DNA from 3 places in the Lentzea sp. NPDC037011 genome. Region 1 is predicted to be linked to each of the others. Evidence: riboswitches for the same ligand, from Rfam matches in the RefSeq annotation. Region 1 holds a riboswitch; each other region holds the start of a gene.

Region 1 (2,256 bases):
CGAGCGGCCCAGGTCGGTGACGAAGCTGAGGGCCCTGTGCACCGCGGCGTTCGGCCGCAGCCCGCCCTTGGCGGTGAGCTGCAGCCAGACCCCGACGGGAACTCCGAGAACTGTGGCGATCACGGTGGAGACGCCGACCATGTACAGCGTCTCCCCGGTGGCCTCGACGAGGTAGCTCACCACGTCGGACCAGGGTGTTGCAGACCTCACGCAGCTACTCCCTGCGGCCCCTTCAGGGACCTCTGAACCGCGCCGCCGGCCTCACCGATCCACTCCAGCGCCGAGTCGGACCGCTCGCCGTTCAGGCCGAGGCGGAACCGCGCGACGGGGGTCTCGCCGAGGCGGGTGAGCCCGCCACCGACGATGTTCAGCTCGACGCCGAACCGGTGCGCGGCCTCGGGCAGCAGCGCGCCGACCGCGGCGAACCCGACGAGCACGACGTCCGCGACGCGGTCGTAGGCGTTCTCGTTGATCGGGTTCAGGTCGACGGCGGGCAGCAGCGCGGAGCTCGTGCGGCTGGCGGCGTTGTTGACGAGGTCGAGCACCTTGCCGTGCTCGACGACCTGGCCCTGCTCCAGGACCGCGACGTCATCGCAGATCTTGCGGACCACACCCATGTCGTGCGTGACGACGAGGACGGTCACACCCAGCTCTGCGCGCGCACGGTCGAGCACCGCCAGCACGGACCCGGTGGTCTCCGGGTCGAGTGCGCTGGTGGGCTCGTCGGCCAGCAGGACGGACGGGTTGGCGGCGAGGGCGCGCGCAACGGCGATGCGCTGGCGCTGCCCGCCGGAGAGCTGGTCGGGGTACGCGGCGGCCTTGTCGGTGAGCCCGACGAGGTCCAGCAACTCGCCCACGCGGGTGCGCCGCTGCGGTCCCGGCACGCCGGCGGACTCCAGCGGCAACGCGATGTTGCCGGCCGCGGTCCGCTGCCGCAGCAGCGAGTCCCCTTGCGGCACAACGCCGATCTGCCGGCGGGCGGCACGCAGCGCCGAGCCGTCGAGCGAGGTGATGTCGGTGCCGTCGACGCGGATCGCACCCGAGTCGGGGCGCTCCAGCAGTGCGACGCAGCGGGCCAGCGTGGACTTGCCGGCGCCGCTCGGGCCGACGACGCCGAGCACGGTGCCGGCCTGGACGTCGAGGGTGACGCCGTTCAGCGCGTTGACACCCTGGAAGGACTTGGTGAGGTTTTCGACAGTGATCACTTCTGCTCCACGGCTGCGCGCGACGGCGCACGCTCCCGTTGTGCGGGGGTGCGCGGTCGAAGTTCTGCTCAGGTGTGTGCGCCACTCAGCGACCGAGTGCGCGTCAAAGGACTTTGAGAAGGCGCCTTAGACGAGGTGGCGACGACATGCAGAAGCGGTGCGACGGCACTGGTCGACGACTCGACGGCGCGTCAGCATTCGCGAGGTACCCACGTGATCCTCCATCGGTCCTGGCGTTAGCACCTGCCCGCATCCAGCGGGTGGTTGCTGCGACGTCGTAGAGCCAGGTCTCTCAGTCGCTCCGGATGGCAGTTAGCAGTCAACCGGACGGACGTTCGGTTGCGCAAGCCAGATTCGGATTCGTTCGACAGATCACACTGTTGGCCGAAGGATCGCCGGATCAGACCTCGGCGATCCGGACAAAGTCGATCACGCTCAACTGCTCGCCCCTGACCTGGGGATCGATGCCCGCTTCGGCCAGCAGTTCGTCGACGTGCGGCGTGTAGCTCTTGAGGGCGGCCCTGAGGGTCTTGCGGCGTTGCGCGAAGGCCGTGTCGACGATCTTGAACAGCTTGTTCTTGTCCACTGTGGACAACAGCTTTTCGTGGCGCTGGAAGGCAACCAGCCCGGAGTCGACGTTGGGCGCGGGCCAGAAGACGTTGCGCCCGACCGACCCCGCCTTGCGCGCGTCGGCGTACCAGGCGAGCTTCACGCTGGGCACCCCGTAGACCTTGCTGCCGGGCTTCGCCGCCATCCGGTCGGCGACCTCCGCCTGGACCATGACGAGCCCCTTGCGCAGGCTCGGCAGCTCGTGCAGGAGGTGCAGCACCACGGGCACCGCGACGTTGTACGGCAGGTTGGCGACGATCGCGGTCGGTTGTACCGGCAGGTCCTCTTGGGTGACTTTCATGGCGTCCTTGAGGACCACGTGGAGCTTGCCGGCGTTGGCCGGGTCGTGCTCCTGGACCGTCTGGGGCAGCCGGTGCGCCAACGGCGGGTCGATCTCGACCGCGACCACCTCAGCGGCTGCCGGGAGGAGCGCGAGGGTCAG
Region 2 (2,256 bases), on a different contig from region 1:
TCTCGTCAGCGGCCTTCGCCGGGGCCTTGGACTCGTCACTCACCAGGTCATTGTCCACTACCTGGACTACGCGAGGAACGGCGGCAGGGTTCGGCTGTCGTCCTCGGCCACCCAGCGGCCGTCGCGCTGCGCGTAGGTCCACTTCGGACCTTCGGTGACGAGAGTGCGCAGCGCGGCCACCAAACGGTCCACGTGCTCGGCCGTCGTCCCGAGACCGATCGACGCGCGCACGGCGCGGTCTTCGTGCGAACCGGCCTTCTTCACCAGACGTCCCACGACCACATGGGCGCAGAACGCGCCGTCACGCACGCCGACGCCGTACTCGGCCGACAGCGCCGCCGCGAGGAAGCCCGCGTCGAAGCCGGGGACCGTGAAGCTCACGACGCCCACGCGGTCGACGTCGGTGAGGATCGAGAGCTCGCGCAGGCCGGGGATGGCGCGCAGGCCGTCCCGCAGCCGCTGCAGCAGCTCCTGCTCGTGCGCGATCGTCTGCTCCCAGTGCCGCGACAGGATCTCGCAGGCCGCGGCCAGCGCGTGCACGCCGATGACGTTCGGGCTGCCCGCCTCGTGCCGCTCCGGCACCGCGGACCACGCGACGCCGAGCCGGTCGCCGTGGTCGGTCACCTTCGCCGTGGCGCCGCCGCCCACCAGGTAGGGCTGGGCCTGCTGCAACCAGTCGGACCGGCCGACGAGCACACCGGCGCCGAACGGCGCGTAGATCTTGTGGCCGGAGAACGCCAGGTAGTCCACGCCCAGCTCACGGGCGTCGATCGGGCGGTGCGGGGCGAGCTGCGCGGCGTCGAGCGCGATGCGGGCGCCGTGCCTGCGGGCGACCTTCGCGAGCTCGGCGACCGGCCACAGCTCCCCCGTGACGTTGGACGCCCCGGTGACGATCACGAGCCGAGGACCGACCGGGGCGGCGGCCAACGCCCGGTCCAGCGCGACGAGTGCCGCGCCGGACGAGGAAGGAGTGGAGATGCGCTGCACGTTCGGCCCGCGCCAGGGCAGCAGCGCGGCGTGGTGCTCGCTGTCGAACAGCACGACCGCGGTGCCCTTGGGCACGCTGCGGGCCAGCAGGTTCAGCGCGTCAGTGGTGTTGCGGGTGAAGACGACGGCATCGGTGGAACGCGCACCCACGAACCGCCGGACGCGGTCACGCGCCTGCTCGTAGACGCGGGTCGACACCTGGGAGGCGAAGCCGGCGCCGCGGTGCACGCTCGCGTACCAGGGCAGCAGCTCGTCGACGGCGTCGCGCACCTCCCGCAGGCAGGGGGCGGAGGCGGCGTGGTCGAGGTTGGCGTAGGTGACGCGCTCTCCGGTCACCAGCGGGACGCGCAGGTCGGAACCGACGACGGAGGGAACCTTGGTGGTGGTGTCCGGGGTGATCGCGAGCGTCATCGAGCTGCCTCCTGGGCCGGGGGGCCTTCTCGGAGGCCCGCGCTTGACCGGCGCCCTGCGCGCCGGACCAGGTCCTCACCAAGGGCACCCCACCGCGGTTGGAGGGTTGCCGGCCAGCAAGCTTGGGCTTGACGCTGGCTCTCATGACCTGCCGACGACGTTAGCGGGCGCGTCACGATCCGTCGACACCTGATCACATCGTGAGAAGCGTCGGGGACCGACTATTCGCCGGTCTCGCCCTTCCACCGCGCGTAACGACCGGCCCGGTCCACGGCGCGAACCCGCCGTTCGGTGGCGTCGCGCGCCTCTTCTGTGGTCACGATGAGCAACTGGTCGCCGGTCTGCAGCCGGGTCGTCGGAAGTGGCGTGAAGCTCTTGCCCGAGCGCACCACGAGGCTCACCGTGGCGCCGGTGGGCATGCGCAGCTCGGTCATGTAGACGCCGTGCAGCTTCGACCCGCGCTGGATGTGCACCTGCAGCAGCTCGGCGCCGAGCTCGTCCAGCGGCGAGGAGTCGACCTGGACCTCCTGCGGCTCGCTCGCGTTGACCAGCCCGAGCCGCCGCGCGAGGAACGGCAGCGTCGTGCCCTGCACCACCGTGAGGACGATGACCAGCAGGAACACCGCGTCGACCAGCTCGCGCGCACCCTCGACGCCCTGGATGAGCGGGATCAGCGCGAACACGATCGGCACCGCGCCGCGCAGCCCCGACCAGGAGAGGAACGCCTGTTCCCGCCACGGCACCTTGAACGGCAGCAACGACAGCACCACCGACAGCGGGCGCGCCACGAACGTGAGCACCACGCCCGCGATCAGCGCGGGCACCAGCACGTCGAGCAGCCGGGACGGCGAGGCGTAG
Region 3 (2,256 bases), on a different contig from region 1:
TGGCCGCAACGGATCGTGGCCTGGCGCGCCGAGGTGGAACCGGTCGGCCCGCACGTTCGCGACGAGCTGCGCCGCTTCCCGCGCACGGGCTGGACGAAGTCGGCCGCGATCACCCTCTGACGCTCACCGCGTGAAACGACGCGGTCCGGGGACGCGGACGTCCCCGGACCGGGAGGAGGTGATCTGCTGAACGAACGACCTAGCCCAGTGCCTTGAGCACGGCCTCGGCCGACGGCGGCACAGTGGCGCGCGGGCCGATCGTGTCGCCGAGGGCGTCGAGGGTCTTGAGGCCGTCACCGGTGATCAGCAGGACGGTCTCGCCGTCGGGGTCGAGCTGGCCCGTCTCGATCAGCTTCTTCGCCGTCGCCACGGTCACGCCGCCGGCGGTCTCGGCGAAGATGCCCTCGGTGCGGGCGAGGAGCTTGATGCCCTCGACGACCTCTTCGTCGGTCACGTCCTCGATGGCGCCGTTGGTGCGGCGGACCGTGTCGAGCACGTACGGGCCGTCGGCGGGGGCACCGATCGCCAGCGAGCGGGCGATGGTGTCGGGGCGGACCGGGCGGATGACGTCGTGGCCGTCCTTGAAGGCGGTGGACACGGGCGAGCAGCCGGTGGCTTGGGCGCCGAACACGCGGTACGGGGAGGCCTCGACGAGGTCGAGCTGGCCGAGCTCGCGGAAGGCCTTGTCGATCTTGGTGAGCTGGGAGCCGGAGGCGACCGGCACGACGATCTGGTCGGGCAGGCGCCAGCCGAGCTGCTCGGCGACCTCGTAGCCGAGGGTCTTGGAGCCCTCCGCGTAGTACGGGCGGACGTTGACGTTCACGAACGCCCAGTCCTCGTGTTCGGCGGCGAGCTCCTGGGCGAGGCGGTTGACGTCGTCGTAGTTGCCGTCGACGGCGATCAGGGCGCCCTCGTAGACGGCGCTCATGAGGATCTTGGCGCGTTCCAGGGAGGAGGGGACCAGTACGACGGACTCCCAGCCGGCGCGGGCGGCGGCCGCAGCGACGGCGTTGGCGAGGTTGCCGGTGGAAGGGCAGGCCAGGACCTTGAAGCCAAGCTCGCGGGCGGCGGCCAGTGCCACGCCGACCACGCGGTCCTTGAAGGAGTGGGTGGGGTTGCCGGTGTCGTCCTTCACCCAGACCTTGCGGACGCCCAGTGCCTTCGCGAGGCGGTCGGCCTCGACCAGGCGGGTGCCGCCGGGGTCGGTGTTCGGGTGCTGCTCCACAGTGGACGGAACGGGCAGAAGGCCGCGGTAGCGCCAGATCGAGCGGGGGCCGGCCTCGATGTCCTCGCGCCGCACCTTGCCGAAGTCGTAGGCCACTTCCAGCGGCCCGAAACACTCGAGACAGGCGTATTCCGGAGCGAGAGGGGTCTCATTTCCGCACTCACGGCACAGCAGCGCGCGGGCGGGGCCGAGGTCGAACTTGGTGCTCGTGGGCACAGTGACAGCAGTCATCGCGAGGTATCTCCTCATCTTTCCCGCGAAATCGAACGGGTCGGAATTGGCACCGTGATCGTCTGCGCATAGCGCTGACGCCGGTTGCCGGGGCTTCTTCGGGCCGGTCCCTCTGCCCCTCTGGATGAGCGGTGTTCAGTTGTGGCCACCAACGTACGGCACGTCTCCGCCGCTCGGCCACAAACGTCCACGATTCGGGACGTGGGAGGATGCGGAGCGTGAGCGCACCGGAGTCACTGCACCTCGTCGTCGGCGAGGAGGAGTTGCTGGTCGAACGCGCAGTTCGCGCGGCACTCGAGGCCGCGCGCGCGGTCGACGCGTCGGCCGACCTGACCCGCGTTCAGGTGAGCGATCTCACGCCGCCGGAGCTCGCCGAGCTGGTGAGCCCGTCGCTGTTCGCCGAGGGCCGGGTGATCGTCCTGCAGAACGCGCAGGACATCAGCAAGGAGATCGCCGACACGGTGCTCTCCTACCTCAAGGCGCCCGCGGACGGGGTGACGCTCGTCGTCGTGCACACCGGTGGCGGCCGCAGCAAGGCGGCCAAGGACCTGCCCGGCCAGCTGAAGAAGGCCGGTGCGGCGGTCACCGAGTGCGGCAAGGTCACCAAGTCGGCCGAGCGCGAGGCGTTCGTGCGCAACGAGGTGCGGCAGGCAGGCGGCAAGATCGACCCCGAGGCGGTCGCGACGCTCATCGACGCCGTGGGCACGAACCTCCGCGAGCTCGCCGCGGCGGCCTCGCAGCTGGTGTCGGACACCGACGGCAAGGTGACGGTCGAGGAGATCCGCCGCTACCACCAGGGC

What was found. Region 1 has a riboswitch for S-adenosylmethionine ahead of ACZ7CH_RS17370 (methionine ABC transporter ATP-binding protein). Riboswitches for the same ligand answer to the same signal wherever they lie in the genome.
Region 2: linked by a shared signal. The riboswitch ahead of ACZ7CH_RS33095 (aminotransferase class V-fold PLP-dependent enzyme) and the one ahead of ACZ7CH_RS17370 (methionine ABC transporter ATP-binding protein) in region 1 are both predicted to bind S-adenosylmethionine.
Region 3: linked by a shared signal. The riboswitch ahead of thrC (threonine synthase) and the one ahead of ACZ7CH_RS17370 (methionine ABC transporter ATP-binding protein) in region 1 are both predicted to bind S-adenosylmethionine.

The regions. Positions count from the first base shown of each region.
Region 1 is NZ_JBVJRT010000005.1:383,855-386,110, reverse strand. Features, by position in the region: gene ACZ7CH_RS17375 (methionine ABC transporter permease) at 1-210, opposite strand, end outside; gene ACZ7CH_RS17370 (methionine ABC transporter ATP-binding protein) at 207-1,205, opposite strand; SAM riboswitch class I at 1,424-1,517, opposite strand; gene rsmA (16S rRNA (adenine(1518)-N(6)/adenine(1519)-N(6))-dimethyltransferase RsmA) at 1,606-2,256, opposite strand, start outside.
Region 2 is NZ_JBVJRT010000012.1:242,257-244,512, forward strand. Features, by position in the region: gene lspA (signal peptidase II) at 1-43, opposite strand, end outside; gene ACZ7CH_RS33095 (aminotransferase class V-fold PLP-dependent enzyme) at 67-1,398, opposite strand; SAM riboswitch class IV at 1,433-1,547, opposite strand; gene ACZ7CH_RS33100 (potassium/proton antiporter) at 1,620-2,256, opposite strand, start outside.
Region 3 is NZ_JBVJRT010000016.1:120,072-122,327, forward strand. Features, by position in the region: gene ACZ7CH_RS36660 (DNA internalization-related competence protein ComEC/Rec2) at 1-120, shown strand, start outside; gene thrC (threonine synthase) at 200-1,456, opposite strand; SAM riboswitch class I at 1,468-1,587, opposite strand; gene holA (DNA polymerase III subunit delta) at 1,666-2,256, shown strand, end outside.